4 regions of the Rummeliibacillus sp. SL167 genome follow, and region 2 is predicted to be linked to each of the others. Evidence: riboswitches for the same ligand, from Rfam matches in the RefSeq annotation. Region 2 holds a riboswitch; each other region holds the start of a gene.

Region 1 (4,221 bases), on a different contig from region 2:
AATAGAACCTACGGATAGTTCTCAAATCGATAAATTACTAACAGCTGATCAATATAAAGAGCTAATCGAAGAATAATTTTTACTATAGAGGCGCCACACTTTTGTGTTGGCGTTTTTATGTACAATTTCAAGTTGGATTGAGTGAAACTTGTCACAGTGGGCGATTCTTAGCCCACTGTGAGTTAGTTGAACCAGTCGGGCATATACAGGCAGTTACTCACTTTATTCCAGAGAGCAACCCTTATAAGATTACTGCCTGTTTATGCGGGACAAAGTGAAACTTGTCACAATGGGTGTTTCTTAGCCTATTGAGAGTTAGTTGAACCAGTCGGGCATATACAGGCAGTTACTCACTTTATTCCAGAGAGCAACCCTTATAAGATTACTGCCTGTTTATGCGGGACAAAACTGTAAGGAGTGATTAGCATGTCTGATAAAGTGCTTATTGTAGAAGGTAGGCAAGATAAATTGCAAATTCAACCCTTATTAGCAGAAGATATTCCGATACTTTGTACAAATGGAACTATTAGCGCAAGTAACCTTGAAGAACTGATTTACCCCTATGAAGAATATGATTTGTATGCTTTTTTTGATGAAGATTATTCAGGTGATTGTTTACGAGCTTTGATGAAAAAAGAATATCCAGAAGCATACTTTTTACGAACGCGTACTTTATATAAACAAGTTGAAGCGACACCGAGAAAATATTTAGCTAGAATATTATTAGCTGCGAATTTTAAAGTAAACCCAGCTTATCTTATAGAATAAGGAATGACATATCATGCAAGAATGGTCTATTGAACAATGGGAGAGTACAAAGGAAAGCCAATCATTATGCGCTTTCTATTTATATACCCCGATGTGTGGTACATGTAAAATTGCATCTAAAATGATGGCAATAATAGAAGAAACTTTTCCAGATGTTCCAATAGGAAAAGCAAATATCAATTATATTAAACAGATAGCTATTGATTATGAGATTGAAAGTGTTCCGTGTTTATTGATTGCAAAAAATGGGGAAATAGAAGATAAAATTTATGCATTCCGATCTGTTTTATATTTATTTGATAAATTTCAGAAAAAAGATTGACGATGCTAACATAGAGTGGTAAAGTAACAGACATAAATTAAATAATTATTTACGTTGTCTTATTTAGAGTGGTGGAGGGAAGTGCCCTATGAAGCCCGGCAACCGTCACAATGTGATATGGTGCCAATTCACGCAAAGTGAACAACTTTGGGAGATGAGAGAACGGTTTCGTAATTGCACGTGAACCCTTCTGTTAGTCTTGCAGAAGGGTTTTTATTTTGGACTCCTACATAGAACATTGCTGATACACTCATACTTGAGTGAAAGGTAGCGACTTCTTGCAAGAAATTGTATAGATCTTACGGTGAAGCCATTTCTGCAATAAGCGGTCTCAGGAGCATGTTTTTTCTGCGACGAGTAACCGCAGGAGCAAATTCTTTCTGCGACGAGTAACCGCAGGAGCAAGCGGGCTGTTGAGGAATATCAGCAATATATTAAATATGGACAAGGTTAAGAATGAAATAGTTTTTCTAATTCGACAAACAAATGTATAGTTACATTCACATGTCAGTCGCTTAAAAATAGAAGGTGGTTTTGATAATGATTCAGTTAGAAAATGTCGTAAAAAAATACAAAACCGCTAATGGGTATCTTACTGCAGTTAATGATGTTAACTTATCAATAAATGATGGCGAGATTTTTGGCATTATCGGTTATAGCGGCGCTGGGAAAAGTACAATGATCCGATTACTCAACGGTTTAGAAAAACCTACATCAGGGAAAGTTATTGTAAACGGACAAAACATTTCAGCGATAAGAGGAAAAGAACTTCGAAATGCTCGTCATAAAATAAGTATGATCTTCCAACATTTCAACTTATTATGGTCAAGAACAGTAGAAGAAAATATAGCCTTTCCATTAGAGATTGCGGGTATTAGCAAAGCAGAACGTCAAAAACGGGTGCTTGAACTAATCGAGCTAGTTGGTTTGAAAGGAAGAGAAAAATCTTATCCATCTCAACTCTCTGGTGGTCAAAAACAACGGGTGGGGATTGCTCGAGCATTGGCCAATGATCCAGAAGTATTGCTCTGTGATGAGGCTACGTCAGCTCTTGATCCAGAAACGACGGATGCAATTTTAGATTTACTTGTAAGTATCAATGAAAAACTGGGGTTAACCATTGTATTAATCACTCATGAAATGCATGTCATTCGTAAGATTTGCCATCGCGTTGCAGTAATGGAAGCAGGAAAGATTGTGGAACGTGGAAATGTTCTCGAAGTTTTCCAATCTCCAAAAGCAGAAATCACCCAAAAATTTGTTTCCCAAGTAACGGAAACAGCAGGACATAAAGAATCTATTTCACAAATGCTGGAAGATTATCCAAATGATCAACTGATTAAGTTATTCTTTGTAGGTTCTAAAACAGAACAACCTGTTATTTCACAACTAATACGTGAGTTCAATGTTGACGTGAATATTGTTCACGGCAATATCTCACCTACGAAGAGCGGACCTTATGGTACATTAATTGTCCGGATTGTTGGCGATACAGATCATGTAGCGAAAGCTATTCAATATTTAGATATACAAGGCATTAAATCGGAGGTGATCAATAATGCTGAATGATCTCTTTCCGAATGTCGATTGGGAAATGATGTGGGAAGCTACTAGAGAAACCATCTATATGACAGCTGTTTCCACACTTCTTACATTTATTTTAGGACTAGTTCTTGGGATTGTATTGTTTTTAACAAGTCCAACACAGCTTTGGGCGAATAAGATTGTCAATGTATTAACAGGTTCATTTGTTAACATTTTCCGATCTATTCCATTTATCATTTTAGTTATTCTTTTAATTCCATTTACAAAATTCTTATTAGGTACTATTCGTGGTGCCAATGCAGCTTTACCAGCTTTGATTATCGGTGCCGCACCTTTTTATGCTCGGATGGTTCTGATTGCTTTGCGTGAGATCGATAAGGGTGTTATTGAAGCCGCTCGCTCGATGGGGGCAAAAACTTGGACAATCATTTGGAAAGTTTTAATACCAGAATCTCTGCCAGCTCTAATCTCTGGTATTACGGTCACTGCGGTAGCATTAGTTGGCTACACCGCAATGGCAGGCGTAATCGGTGCAGGTGGTTTAGGCAATTTGGCATTTATGGATGGGTTTCAACGTAGTCGTAACGATGTAACCTTGGTCGCTACCATATTAGTGTTAATCATTGTATTTATCATTCAATTTATCGGGGATTTCATCACATCGAAAACGGATAAACGATAATTGGTGTATACGTTGTTTCAACGTTCACATAGAGAAAAAATAGAAAAGAGGTTATTTTATGAAGAAACTAATAGCAGGAATCCTAACAGCTTCACTAGCATTAAGTTTAGCAGCTTGCGGAAGCAATGATAAATCTGCTTCTGACGATTCAAAAAAAGATGCAAAAGAAACAAAATTGGTAGTAGGTGCTTCTAATACACCACATGCTGTCATTCTTAAAAAAGCGCAACCAATTCTTAAAAAAGAGGGCGTTGACTTACAAATCGAAAAATATCAAGATTATGTATTACCAAACAAAGATCTTGATTCTGGTGATTTAGATGCAAACTATTTCCAACACATTCCTTATCTTGAACAACAAATTAAAGATAATGGATATGACTTTGTAAATGCTGGAGGTATTCATATTGAACCAATCGGTATTTATTCTAAAAAATATAAAACTCTAGATGATCTTCCAAAGGGTGCAACTATTCTTATCAGTAATTCTGTAGCTGACCAAGGTCGTATTTTGACATTATTAGAAGCTAAAGGTTTAATCACATTGAAAGATGGCGTTGATAAAGCATCAGCTGAAATCAAAGATATTGCTAAAAATCCTAAAAACATAAAAATCGATACAAAAACTGCCCCTGAAATGTTAGTACAAATGTACGAAAACAAAGAAGGAGATGCAGTTGTTATCAACTCTAACTTCGCAATCGATGCTGGGTTAGTCCCAACAAAAGATGCAATTGCTCTTGAAGATAAAGATTCTCCATATGTGAATGTTATAGCTGTGAAGAAAGAAAACAAAGATAATGAAGCAGTGAAAAAATTAGTAGACGTATTACATTCAAAAGAAATTCAAGATTTTATCAATGAAGAATGGAAAGGTTCAGTAGTACCAGTATCTAAATAATTA
Region 2 (4,221 bases):
AACTGTTGCAATCATGATGGTATTGTCATAACGGTAGTAGCCGAATCGAATGGCTAAGTCACCGATACCGCCACCACCAATAATTCCTGCCATCGCTGAAGAAGCAACTAGGCTAATAATCGTCATCGTAACCCCTTGAATCACACCTGATTTTGCCTCAGGAAGCAATACGTCTTTAATAATCATCCAACGTGTTGCCCCAACAGCAATTGATGCTTCAATGACTCCTTTATCAATTTCACGAAGAGATGTTTCAACAAGTCTTGCAAAAAATGGCGTCGATGCAACAGATAGAGAAACGCTTGCAGCAATCGGTCCTATCGTGTCACCTACTAACCATTTTGTGAATGGGAATAATGCTACTAAAAGAATAATGTATGGAATCGAGCGAATTAAATTGACGATAAAACCAACAACTATATTAATGAAACGATTCCCAAGCAGTCCTGATCTACTTGTAGAAAATAGACCTTTACTGGTGATGAACAGTAGTAACCCAAGTGGTAAACCAATCACTAAAGCGATTGATAAGGCAATGCCCACCATTAGAAGGGTCTGACCAAATGCTTTCCAAATATCTGGAAGCATGTCAGCAAAATGACTTGGATCAAATAACATGGTCTAACACCTCCACTGTTACTCCTCGACTTTCCATATAAGAAATCGAACGTTTTATATCTGCTACTTGTCCATCCAACTCCATTAGAAAAATGCCGAGTGGTTTTTCCTGAATATATTCAATCGTGCCATGAAGGAAATTACCTTGTACTTTAAATTGCTGAAGCATGTCCGAAATGACTCCTTCACCAGCTATATCACCTTTGAACAAAATTTTAACAATCTGTCCTTGGACATTTTGTAGAATCACTGATGGAATATCGAAAGATACGATACTGCTAATAAATTCTTGTGTTAACGGCTTTTCTGGATTGGCAAAGATATCATAAACAGGGCCCTCTTCTATCACTTTACCATTCTGCATAATCGCCATACGATCGCAGATTTCTTTTACAACATCCATTTCATGGGTTATAAGAATAATCGTAATACCAAGTTCACGATTAATTTTCTTTAATAGTCGTAAAATAGAGGTGGTAGTAGTTGGGTCAAGTGCTGACGTTGCTTCATCACAAAGCAATACAGATGGATTATTAGCTAATGCTCTTGCTATCCCTACACGTTGCTTTTGTCCACCACTTAATTGAGATGGAAACACATCTTTTTTATCTGTCAGTCCTACCATATTGAGCAATTCTTCAACTCGTTCATTGCGCGATTCCTTTGGTAATTTTGCAGCCTTCAGTGCAAATTCAATATTTTCACCGACTGTTTTTTGGCTGATTAAATAAAAGTGTTGGAAGATCATACCGATTTTCAAGCGTGCCTGACGAAGCTTCTCGCCCTTTAGCTTTGTTAAATCTTGTCCATCAATTAGGATTTGTCCATCCGTTGGTTGTTCCAACAAATTAATACAGCGCAATAAAGAGCTTTTTCCTGCCCCGGAATAACCAACGATACCAAATATTTCTCCATCTCTAATCGTTAAAGAAACATGATCTACACCAATTATTGATTTCTTTTTTGCTTTGTATACCTTTGATACATTTTGTATTTCCAGCACATACATCCCTCTAATCCTATCAAATTGCTATTGTATAAAATATACATAATCTATCAGTAAACTACGTATTCTTATAAAAAAAGATACACCTTTCTACTGAAAGACGTATCTTTTTATCGACATTTATTTATCTTTCAGAAATAAATTCTGTAGGAATTAGCACCTTCCCTAATGGGGGTTGCTGGACTTCATAGGGCCTTTCCCTCAGTCGCTCATGATAAATTCCATTTGTCAAGTTGTAAGTTTATGATACTCATCATATTTCCTTTTAAGCCATTTGTCAATGAATTTTAAAAATTTATATATGACTTCTATTCATCATCTGTAGAATTGTATATATTGCACCATTAAAATCCTATTCTTTCATATATAGGTTAAATATTTCTGTTTAAAATATCCTTGTATAATTCTGGGCGTCTGTCATCATACACTGGAATTTTCTTACGTACTTCATCCACTTTTGAAAAGTCCACATCGACTATGGACAATTCCTCGTCCTTCTGGCCGATCCATAACACTTCGCCCCATGGTTCAATAACCATCGATTGACCATTAAAGTTTTCTTCTTTGTGGCTGATCCGATTAACTGCAATGATAAAGCATTGATTTTCAATAGCGCGTGCTTGCAATAACACTTTCCAATGATCGATTCTTGCAGTTGGCCATTGCGCCGATACAAATAAGACTTTAGCTCCCTTTAATGCATGAAGTCGCAGCCATTCTGGAAAACGAATATCATAGCAGATCACGCCAGCTGCTGGCAAATCGCCTAATACAAAATTGTTTTGTGTCTCCCCTGCCGATAAATGCAGATGTTCATCCATTAAGCGAAATAAGTGGACTTTATCGTACTCGCCTACTAATTCACCATGATGATCAACGGTGTACATCGTATTAAAGAATCCCTTTTCTTTTTTGGTTGCTACTGAACCACCCACAAGATGAATATGGAGCTCTGATGCTAACGATTGAAGAAATTTCTTTGTTCTTTCACCATTCACATCTGCAAGTTCATCTAATTTTTCTAAAGCGTAACCCGTGTTCCACATTTCCGGTAAAATGACGAGTTCAGCCCCTTTACTTGCTGCTTGGCGAATAAATTTCTCTGCTCTTGTAAAATTTTTTTCAACATCCCCAAAAGCTACATTTAATTGAATACATCCTACTTTCATTTTTGCACCACCTATAGACATTTTCTTAAAAAGGTTATACTATTTTTACTAAATCATTTTTTTATTCTGAAAATTAAGCTTTATATTATTCTAGCTATTTCTAATTCAAATGTATAGTACAGCGTCTTAATACATTTATGAGAGACTTGGAGGGAATTATACGATGGAGTTATCTGAAAAACTACAAAATTTACCTAAACAATTTTTCGCAAACCTTGTAAGGCAAGTAAATCAAGCGGTCGCAGAAGGTCGCAATGTTATCAATCTGGGGCAGGGTAATCCTGACAAACCAACCCCAGCACATATTGTCAAAGCAATGCAAGAAGCAACGGCTAATCCAGAAACGCATAAATATTCCCCATTTCGAGGATTAACTGAATTAAAAGAAGCCATCGCTACATTTTACAAAAGAGAATACAATGTAGACATTGATCCTAATACAGAAGTGTCTATTCTTTTCGGTGCCAAGGCTGGACTTGTTGAACTGCCTTTAGCGATCCTCAATCCTGGGGATACAATGTTGTTGCCAGACCCCGGCTATCCAGATTATTTATCTGGTGTAACATTGGCAGATGTAAAATTTGAAACGATGCCACTATTAGCTGAAAATGATTTTCTTCCAGACTATCAACAGCTTTCTGAAGATGTTAAAAAAAGAGCTAAATTAATGTACTTGAACTACCCGAACAACCCAACAGGTGGTATCGCTACAAAAGAATTTTATGAAGAAACCGTCAAACTAGCAAAAGAAAATAATATAGCCGTATTGCAAGACTTTGCCTATGGTGCAATTGGCTTTGATGGCAACAAACCCATCAGTTTCCTCCAAACGGAAGGAGCAAAAGAAGTAGGCATTGAAGTTTATACGCTATCAAAAACATTTAACATGGCTGGTTGGCGTGTTGGTTTCGCCATCGGCAACGCACAAATTGTTGAAGCATTAAACCTTATACAAGATCACCTCTTTGTTAGCCTATTCCCAGCAATACAATTAGCAGCAGTTGAAGCATTAACTGGAGATCAATCTTGTGTCAAAGAACAAGTAGCTATTTATGAAAGCAGAAGAAATACTCTTATCAAAGCATGTAAAGAAGTAGGATGGCCTGTAACAGCTCCAAAGGGATCTTTCTTTGCATGGCTTCCTGTTCCAAAAGGATTCACAAGTCAACAATTTGCTGATTTTCTTTTAGAGAAAGCAGATGTCGCTGTTGCTGCTGGTAATGGTTTTGGCAAACACGGTGAAGGTTATATACGTGTAGGATTATTAGTAGATGAACAAAAATTAACAGAAGCAATCAAAAGAATTGGACAACTCAATTTATTTAAAGAAACGGTATAAAAAAATATTGGCTAATGAATGAAGACCAATATTTCTATTATCCTAATTTATTTTTACAGAAAACAGTATTTCAATGTACTAACTTTTTA
Region 3 (4,221 bases), on a different contig from region 2:
TGTAACAGAAAACAATAGCTAATAATTGTCCAATGCTTCTCATTTTTTAAACAATTATACCACGATAGATCCTATAAGTTCTTTGTTATTATCACTCTCTCACAAAACAGACCTTCTCACAATGATGGATTTTCATCCTCCACAAAGTATTCGTAAAACCAATCAGGCTTTTACAGGAAGTTGACCACACTACCCTCTTGTTTTTTACTGAAGTCTTTGAATCACAGGATTTTTCTGACCGTTACTGTGAAGTAAAAAAGATTGATTTGTTGAATAGCATTAGGCTATTGAAAAAACATTCCATCGAATCCTGATGAAAATCCCCCCTAGGAATGGATAATTTATAAGCTTAAGTTGGTAGAAATTTTAGTATCTCTCCAAAGTTTTCTTATTTTTTTGATACGGGCAACCTTCCTACTGCTGCATCGTTCTATAAAACGGTTGCAAAATGATATTAATATAGAATTATAGGCATCACTTACTAAGCTTTATCATACATATGAGGAGATGGTACAAATGAAAATAGTAAAGGTTTTACTATCTTTCATGGTCACATTTGGAACTTTGACTTTCTTTATTTTTTCAACCAATAGTGACGCAGCAACAACAAATACAGTAAAGGCAAAAGTAGCAAATAGCGTATACGTTCACCTGGAGCCTTCAGCTAATGCGAAAAGAATCGGTACGCTTTGGAAAGGCGATAAAGTCGTTGTATATAGCCAATCCAAAACAGGTTGGGCTAAAATTAAGTTTCATAAAAAAACAGCTTATGTATATTCGTCATACTTAATATTCAGCCCAAAAACATCTTCACCTAAAAATTCAGATAATAAAACAAACACTCCAAAACAGAATACTGGCCAAAAAACATCCTATCGTCCGGTAACGACGAATATCTACTACTATATTGAAAATGGTCAAAAAGGTAAAATGTTTTCTAGTAACAAACGTAATTCAACAGGTTGGACCTATTGGTACAAAAAAACAAGTACTGCCCCAAAACAAATCATTTTAATTCGTGAATCTTCTAATGGTTTAGATTACAAATTTGCGAAAATCGGTACTGTTCGTCAAATCATTTATCCTTTTACAAAAAATCAAGTATTTAAAACAAACCACAAAAGTTACAAAGTCGTTTCTATTTCAAATAAATTCACCGTAAAAGCAGGTACATTTAAATCTGTTGTTGGCATTAAAGGAGCTGATGGCTCGATCACTTATTACGCTCCAAATGCTGGGGCAATCAAAATAGTAAAAAACAAAAAAGTCATTTATGAAGTTACAAAAATTATATCTAAATAAATCAATTTCATAAATCATTTTCTTCTTAAAAAATACGAACATTTAAGAATAACTAATTTTGATAATTGTGTAGCGGAAGACGGCGACTCCTCGATTAGGCTTGCGCATTTCCTTCGTGCGGTGTAAGTTCAGGGAGGCTTATTCAAAGTCCTACGGGAAAAGCTTGAGCTGAAAGCCCCGCAGGAACAATTTAAGGGACAAAGCCTAAGTTCGCCACATCCTGTGGCAACGGCTTTGGGGTCAACATCGTGTCGACCCGAGGAGATTGAAGCCAAGCCCGTGGAAAGCGCCGTCTGGAGTGGAACAAAAACTTCTGAACATTAATGTTCATGCTGATTAGAAATGTTCGTGTTTTTCATCTAGATTTTGCATTATGAAATTGATTCAAATAATTAAAAAAGAACAAAAAAATTTTTTAGTAACTTTTTTATCATTTAAAACAGAAAGCTCTCACCACTAAAAAATTAGGACTCTAAATTTTTAATTACCCTATTGCATAGTTTTTCCTAAAGTGTTACTATTTCATTAATTCATTTTTTCTAACAATTGAATATTGTTTCTTATCCAGAGAGATGGAGGGACTTGGCCCTGTGAAATCTCAGCAACCACCGTTTTTGGTAAGGTGCTAATTCCAGTAGACGTATGTCTAGCAGATAAGAAGATTGACTTTGTATATTTAAGGTCCTCTTCTTAAGAGGACCTTTTTATTTTATAATAAAAAGGATGATGAACATGTCTAATAATCATATTTCCACTTGTTTAGCTCAAATCGGCACAAACACAGATCCTCTAACAGGATCCATCAATACCCCTATCTATCTTTCGACTGCATATCGTCACGCGGGACTTGATCAATCAACTGGTTATGACTATACAAGGTCCAAAAATCCAACTCGATTCGTTTTAGAAGAAGGAGTTGCAAAATTAGAAAATGGAGATGCAGGATTTGCCTGTAGTAGCGGGATGGCCGCTATTCAATTAGTACTATCCCTTTTCAAAACAGGTGATGAAATTATCTATTCAGATGACATCTATGGCGGTACTTACCGACTCGCAAGACAGTATGAAAACCAATATAAGATCAAGGCTCATTTTTCTCCATTCCAATCAATAGAAGAAGTTGAAACAATTGTTAATGAAAATACGAAAGCACTATTTATCGAATCACCTACCAACCCATTAATGCAAGAAGTGGATATCGCACAATTTGCAGAGTTTGCGAAAAAACATCATTTATTACTCATAGTGGATAACACCTTTTTGACCCCTTACTATCAACGTCCAATTGAACTCGGTGCAGATATTGTCGTGCATAGTGCCACAAAATATATCGGTGGACATAATGATGTGCTTGCTGGTCTTGTTATAGCAAAGGGAGAAGAACTCTCTGAAAGATTGCTATATAACCACAATGCATCCGGTGCAACATTGGCACCCATTGATAGTTGGCTGTTGCTCCGAGGATTAAAAACCTTACATGTTCGCATGAAACAACATACAGAAAACGCCCAAAAAATCGTTGCATACTTAGAACAAGAACCTTTAGTAAAGGATGTCCTTTATGCAGGATTAGGAGGTATGGTTTCTTTCCGCTTACAACGTTCGGAATGGGTCCCTTCTTTCCTTGAAAATTTACAGTTAATCGCATTTGCCGAAAGTCTGGGTGGTATTGAAAGCTTTATCACTTATCCTGCCACTCAAACGCATGCAGATATCCCTGAAGAAGAACGAATTGCCCGCGGAGTTGACAATTCATTGTTACGCTTTTCAGTTGGAATTGAAGAAGCTGAAGATTTAATCGCTGATTTGCAACGTGTGTTTGCTATTGTTAAAGAAGAGGTGTCCGTCCATGAGTCAACAAAATAAACAATCCATTGAAACAAACCTAATTACTGCTTCCACAAGAGGCGATTATGAACAAAAGACCGGAGCTGTCAATGTTCCTATTTATCTTTCTTCTACATTTGATCAAAAACATTTCGATTCTTTTGGGCCATATGATTATAGTCGCTCAGGAAATCCGACTCGCGATGCGCTAGAAAAAACAATTGCTGAACTAGAGGGAGGAACAAGAGGTTTTGCCTTTTCTTCAGGCATTGCAGCGATCTCCTCTGCCCTGCTTACTTTAAATGCTGGTGATCACCTCGTCGTAACGAATGAAGTGTATGGTGGTACTTATCGATTGGTAACACAAGTATTAACAAAATATGGTATATCTCATACGTTTGCAGATTTTACAAATCTACAAGAAGTGGAAGCCGCTATTCAACCGAATACTAAGATTTTATATGCTGAAACTCCTGCCAATCCACTTCTTGGTATTACAGATATTCGGGGAATTGTTTCGATTGCTAAAAGACATGGCTTGTTAACTTTTGTCGATAATACCTTTATGACCCCACTTTATCAACGACCTCTTGACCTAGGTGTCGATGTAGTATTGCATAGTGCAACAAAATTTTTGGGTGGTCATAGTGATATTATTGCTGGATTAGTTGTCACAAAAGATGAGGAACTTGGAAAACAAATTTATTTTATGCAAAATTCAATGGGGGCTATTTTGGGGGCTCAAGATTCATTTTCTTTAATACAAGGAATAAAAACACTGAATGCTCGTCTAACCCAGTCATCTCAATCAGCCATGAAGATCGCTTCTTATCTCGATCAACATGAACTGGTAGAAGAAGTTCATTATCCTGGATTGCCTCATCATCCAGGCTATGAAGTCCATGCAAGTCAGGCATCAAATGCGGGTGCTGTGTTATCCTTTACACTGCCCAATCGTGAACTAACCAAAGCTTTTGTCGAACATGTACAAATCCCTATTTTTGCCGTTAGTCTAGGCGGTGTTGAATCTATTCTTTCATATCCTGTAACCATGAGTCATGCAGCGATTCCAAAAGAAGAACGTGATAAACG
Region 4 (4,221 bases), on a different contig from region 2:
ATGTCTTAAAGTAAAGGGCGTATGGCGCAATTGGCTAGCGCACCTGACTCTTAATCAGGGGGTTGTGGGTTCGACCCCCACTACGCCCATATTTGAAAGGACATCATCTATTGAGATGGTGTCCTTTTCTTTTTCATGCTACAGAAACGTTCTATATATTTGTAAATATTTTCTCATAAAAAGCCAAAGATAGAACGTCATATGATATACTTTATTCAATCAATCATCAATAAGAAAAAGAGAGGTTGAAGCATGCAGATTAAAAATCTAATTTTTGACTTTGATGGCACACTTGCAGATTCAAGGCAATGTAGTGTACTAGCCACGCAACAAGCTTTTATCGAATTTGGTTTAAAGAAACCGAGCGAAAAACAGATTGAATATTATATGGGTGTTCCCATTGAAGTATCCTTTAAAAAAATGGCAACTACAGGTTTCACGGATGAATCGTTTGAAAAATTGCTTACTATCTTCCGACAAGCCTACAAGAATTTAGAGAATAAAACGCTCTCTACATTTCCAAATATACCAAATGTATTAGAAAGTATAGCCTCAAGCGGTAAGCAGCTTTTTGTTGTATCAAGCAAAAAGTCGGATGTACTTCTTCGTAACTTACAAACACTCAATATCAATACATATTTTAAAGATATTATTGGTTCTGATAAAGTGACACATTATAAGCCTCATCCAGAAGGTATTTTAAAACTAATGGATTTTTATCAATTAAATGCAGATGAAACGGTAATGATCGGTGATACTATTTTCGATTTGCAAATGGCGAAATCCGCAAATGTTTTTTCATGTGGAGTAACATGGGGAAGCCATAGCAAAGAAGCTTTACAGGAGGAACGATCAACATTTTTAGTTGATGAAGTAAACCAATTAGCCATGTTAGAAGAATTATGGTTATAACAATTTAGAAGTTCACATTGTTGGATATTCTAGTGATACTTGTTATTGAAGTATTTACATAGCAACCTTTAAAAGATTTGATATTCGTTTGAACGGATTATTTGTTGTTAGATTTCACTACGTGTTTTCTATTCATCACAATATGCCAATCGAACAAAACAAGCTTATCAAGGCGTTTTCCCCCACCTATTGATTTGAATCTTGAAATATGAACTACTTCCTACCAATTAATATGTGAAAAAAATAGCTAATCCCTTTACATTATATAAATATAGTGATATGATAGTTAATGTCTTAAAACAAAGGGCGTATGGCGCAATTGGCTAGCGCACCTGACTCTTAATCAGGGGGTTGTGGGTTCGACCCCCACTACGCCCATACTGGAAGGACATCATCCATTCGATGATGTCCTTTTGTTTCTCATTCATGCAGAAATAAGCTTAACCATCTCCCATATCCTCTTCAACACAATCTTTTTCATCAATGTTAGCTCTAATTCTTTAGATATTAAAATAGAACATAAAAATACCGCTGTAAGAAATCGAATAACTTACAACGGATTTTTTACCATTACCTTCATTCCCATTCATAAGGTGTTTCTTGGTATACATAATAATTTAACCAGTTTGAAAATAATAGATGTGTATGTGCACGCCAAGTATTTAAAGGTGTTTTTGATGGATCATCATTTGGGAAATAATGTTTTGGAATAGGAACATCTAACCCCTTTGCTACATCTCTCTCATATTCTTCTTTTAACGTGCAGGCGTCATATTCTAAGTGACCCGTTACCATGATAAATCTTTCATCCTTTGAAATCGCTATAAAAAGCCCTGCCTCATCTGAAGAAGATAGTACCACTAAATCTGGATGTGCCTCCACTTCTTTAAGAGAAACTGAAGTATGACGTGAATGTGGAGCTGTAAACACATCATTAAAACCTCGTAATAGTTTAATGGTTGAATCATTTACCGTGTGCTTAAAAATACCTGAGCATTTTTCTGGTAGAAGGAATTTTCCAATCCCAAAATGATGATAAAGGGCAGCTTGTGCACCCCAGCATATATGCAAAGTTGATGTCACATTTGTTTTGGACCAATCCATGATTTGTTTGATCTCTTCCCAAAAATCGACTTCTTCAAATTCCATTAACTCAATTGGCGCACCCGTAATAATTAGTCCATCAAATCGACGGTGTTTTACTTCTTCGAATGTTGTATAAAATGTTTCTAGATGTGATTTACTTACATTTTTAGACTCATGAGTTGCTGTATTTAAAAATGTTACATTCGTTTGTAATGGCGTATTCCCTAATAGCCTAAGAAGTTGCAATTCTGTTTTCTCTTTTTGAGGCATTAAATTTAAAATAGCAATATTTAGCGGACGGATATTTTGACTTTTGGAACGATCTTCATCCATTACGAATATCTTCTCTTTCTTTAATAATTCTGTAGCAGGCAAATCTTTAGGGATATTAATAGGCATTCATAAACTCTCCTTTTTACTATCATTAATCAGCAAGCCGCTCATTAACGTATTCATCTACCGTATTGAGACATTTTCTCTAAACGAAAACCCCTTTTCTATGATAAGAAAAGAGGTTTGAAATGCACTCAATTCTTATCTTTCAAGACTGTCATCTGTCTTGTAGGACTTAGCACCTTTCTGCTAGGCAGAGGTTGCTGAAGCTTCGCTGGGCCATTTCCCTCGGCTTCTCTTGATAAGTGTGTTTTATGTAATTAATGTAATCCTAACATGGAAATGCTACAATTGCAAACTTTCACGAAATTAGAAACAATCAATAAACATTGATATATAAAGCTTTTTAAAACCATCAGCTTTATATGATCTAAAACATCAGAAGGTGTCAAGAAAGTATTTTTTGCATCATGCATAAGTAAATCAATTTCATAATGCAAAATTCAGACGAAAAACACGAACATTTCAACATGAACATTAATATTCAGAAATTTTTGTTCCGCTCCAGACGGCGCTTTCCACGGGCTTGGCTTCAATCTCCTCGTCACTACGTTCCTGCGGGGCTTTCAGCTCAAGCTTTTCCCGTAGGAGTCGCCGTCTTCCGCTCCATAACTATCAAAATTAGTTATTCTTAAATGTTCGTATTTTTTAAGAAGAAAATGATTTATGAAATTGATTCAAGTATGTATTAAATTAATTTTAAATACCCATATGATAAATATAATATTTTTTAGTTAATAATTTTTTTGAACAATCAATAGCTTTTTCAAGATTATTCATTATCTTTCTTCTATTAAAAAATTCATTATTAAAAGTGAATTCATCTGGTTTATCTTCTATTAACTCTTTCCATAATGAAAATGTTTTTATTAACTTTTCGGCAGATTCATCAATGAATAGACTATCACCACATCTACTATACCCATCCATTTTAGGGAAGCTACTCTTACTTGGATTTATACAAGGTACATCATCTAATTCATTTTCACCTAAATGCTCATATATATAATCAATAAAATCATCATCAATTATAAAACTTTCAATCACATATTGATTATAACTATCTCTATCATCTTCACTTGGGTAAAAAGCATTCACTAATTTCTTATCTATAGTATTTGGAATCAAGAAAAATTTATGGGGAATCATACAGTCACTCCTGCATTTATAAATAGTTAAATTATATAATTTATGGTAACACAATAAAATATAAAGATCATTTACTTTAAACCTTTAAAGCTAAAACTTTTGTATATACTTAATCTTGCTATGATTAGGTATCCCTTTTCGCCAGTTAATCTCCTGTTTTCCAAATCCAGCTGGTGGTGGGTCACCAACTTTAAGTTGGTACCACTTACTACGTAAACATCCTTTTCAGTAAATCAATTTCAGCAATCATATCTTTATCAACCTCAGCAACTCATTCCATTTTTTAGCAACTCCATCTCCCTGCTGATCAAATATTTTTATAAACAAATTTTTCAGAATCATTAAACGTATAATCTAATAACTTTTAGTCAAAGATGGGAGTAGACGGCTCCACACCGTCTTTAAACTCCCTTTTCGCACGTTTGATAATTCAAACGTGTTTTTTATTTTTGAACTACATTAATACAATCATATAAAACACCACCGTAATTGTGCCGTGCCCTGTTTATAAACGCGCCAGTCAAGCTCTTAGTGTTTTTCACACGTATGAAAGCATGCTTCATCACTTATTCAACTTTCTTATGATTTTAAAGATGCTCTCTCTAAGCTATTGAAAAGAAATTCCGCCGCATTAATCAGTTTGTTAGCTGTAATGAAACTTATAATGTACAAGTCTGGATC

What was found. Region 2 has a riboswitch for S-adenosylmethionine ahead of FEZ13_RS12125 (methionine ABC transporter ATP-binding protein). Riboswitches for the same ligand answer to the same signal wherever they lie in the genome.
Region 1: linked by a shared signal. The riboswitch ahead of FEZ13_RS15665 (methionine ABC transporter ATP-binding protein) and the one ahead of FEZ13_RS12125 (methionine ABC transporter ATP-binding protein) in region 2 are both predicted to bind S-adenosylmethionine.
Region 3: linked by a shared signal. The riboswitch ahead of FEZ13_RS06295 (methionine biosynthesis PLP-dependent protein) and the one ahead of FEZ13_RS12125 (methionine ABC transporter ATP-binding protein) in region 2 are both predicted to bind S-adenosylmethionine.
Region 4: linked by a shared signal. The riboswitch ahead of metA (homoserine O-acetyltransferase MetA) and the one ahead of FEZ13_RS12125 (methionine ABC transporter ATP-binding protein) in region 2 are both predicted to bind S-adenosylmethionine.

The regions. Positions count from the first base shown of each region.
Region 1 is NZ_VCBM01000004.1:74,021-78,241, reverse strand. Features, by position in the region: gene gcvH (glycine cleavage system protein GcvH) at 1-76, shown strand, start outside; gene FEZ13_RS15675 (toprim domain-containing protein) at 427-768, shown strand; gene FEZ13_RS15670 (thioredoxin family protein) at 782-1,090, shown strand; SAM riboswitch class I at 1,147-1,251, shown strand; gene FEZ13_RS15665 (methionine ABC transporter ATP-binding protein) at 1,631-2,659, shown strand; gene FEZ13_RS15660 (methionine ABC transporter permease) at 2,649-3,317, shown strand; gene FEZ13_RS15655 (MetQ/NlpA family ABC transporter substrate-binding protein) at 3,376-4,218, shown strand.
Region 2 is NZ_VCBM01000002.1:145,794-150,014, reverse strand. Features, by position in the region: gene FEZ13_RS12130 (methionine ABC transporter permease) at 1-618, opposite strand, end outside; gene FEZ13_RS12125 (methionine ABC transporter ATP-binding protein) at 608-1,621, opposite strand; SAM riboswitch class I at 1,746-1,845, opposite strand; gene FEZ13_RS12120 (carbon-nitrogen family hydrolase) at 1,996-2,793, opposite strand; gene FEZ13_RS12115 (pyridoxal phosphate-dependent aminotransferase) at 2,957-4,132, shown strand.
Region 3 is NZ_VCBM01000001.1:1,403,478-1,407,698, forward strand. Features, by position in the region: gene FEZ13_RS06290 (SH3 domain-containing protein) at 517-1,302, shown strand; SAM riboswitch class I at 1,860-1,962, shown strand; gene FEZ13_RS06295 (methionine biosynthesis PLP-dependent protein) at 2,035-3,168, shown strand; gene metC (cystathionine beta-lyase) at 3,152-4,221, shown strand, end outside.
Region 4 is NZ_VCBM01000001.1:1,071,756-1,075,976, forward strand. Features, by position in the region: tRNA gene FEZ13_RS04830 (tRNA-Lys) at 16-89, shown strand; gene FEZ13_RS04835 (HAD family hydrolase) at 253-912, shown strand; tRNA gene FEZ13_RS04840 (tRNA-Lys) at 1,217-1,290, shown strand; gene metA (homoserine O-acetyltransferase MetA) at 1,489-2,397, opposite strand; SAM riboswitch class I at 2,530-2,639, opposite strand; gene FEZ13_RS04850 (hypothetical protein) at 3,091-3,540, opposite strand.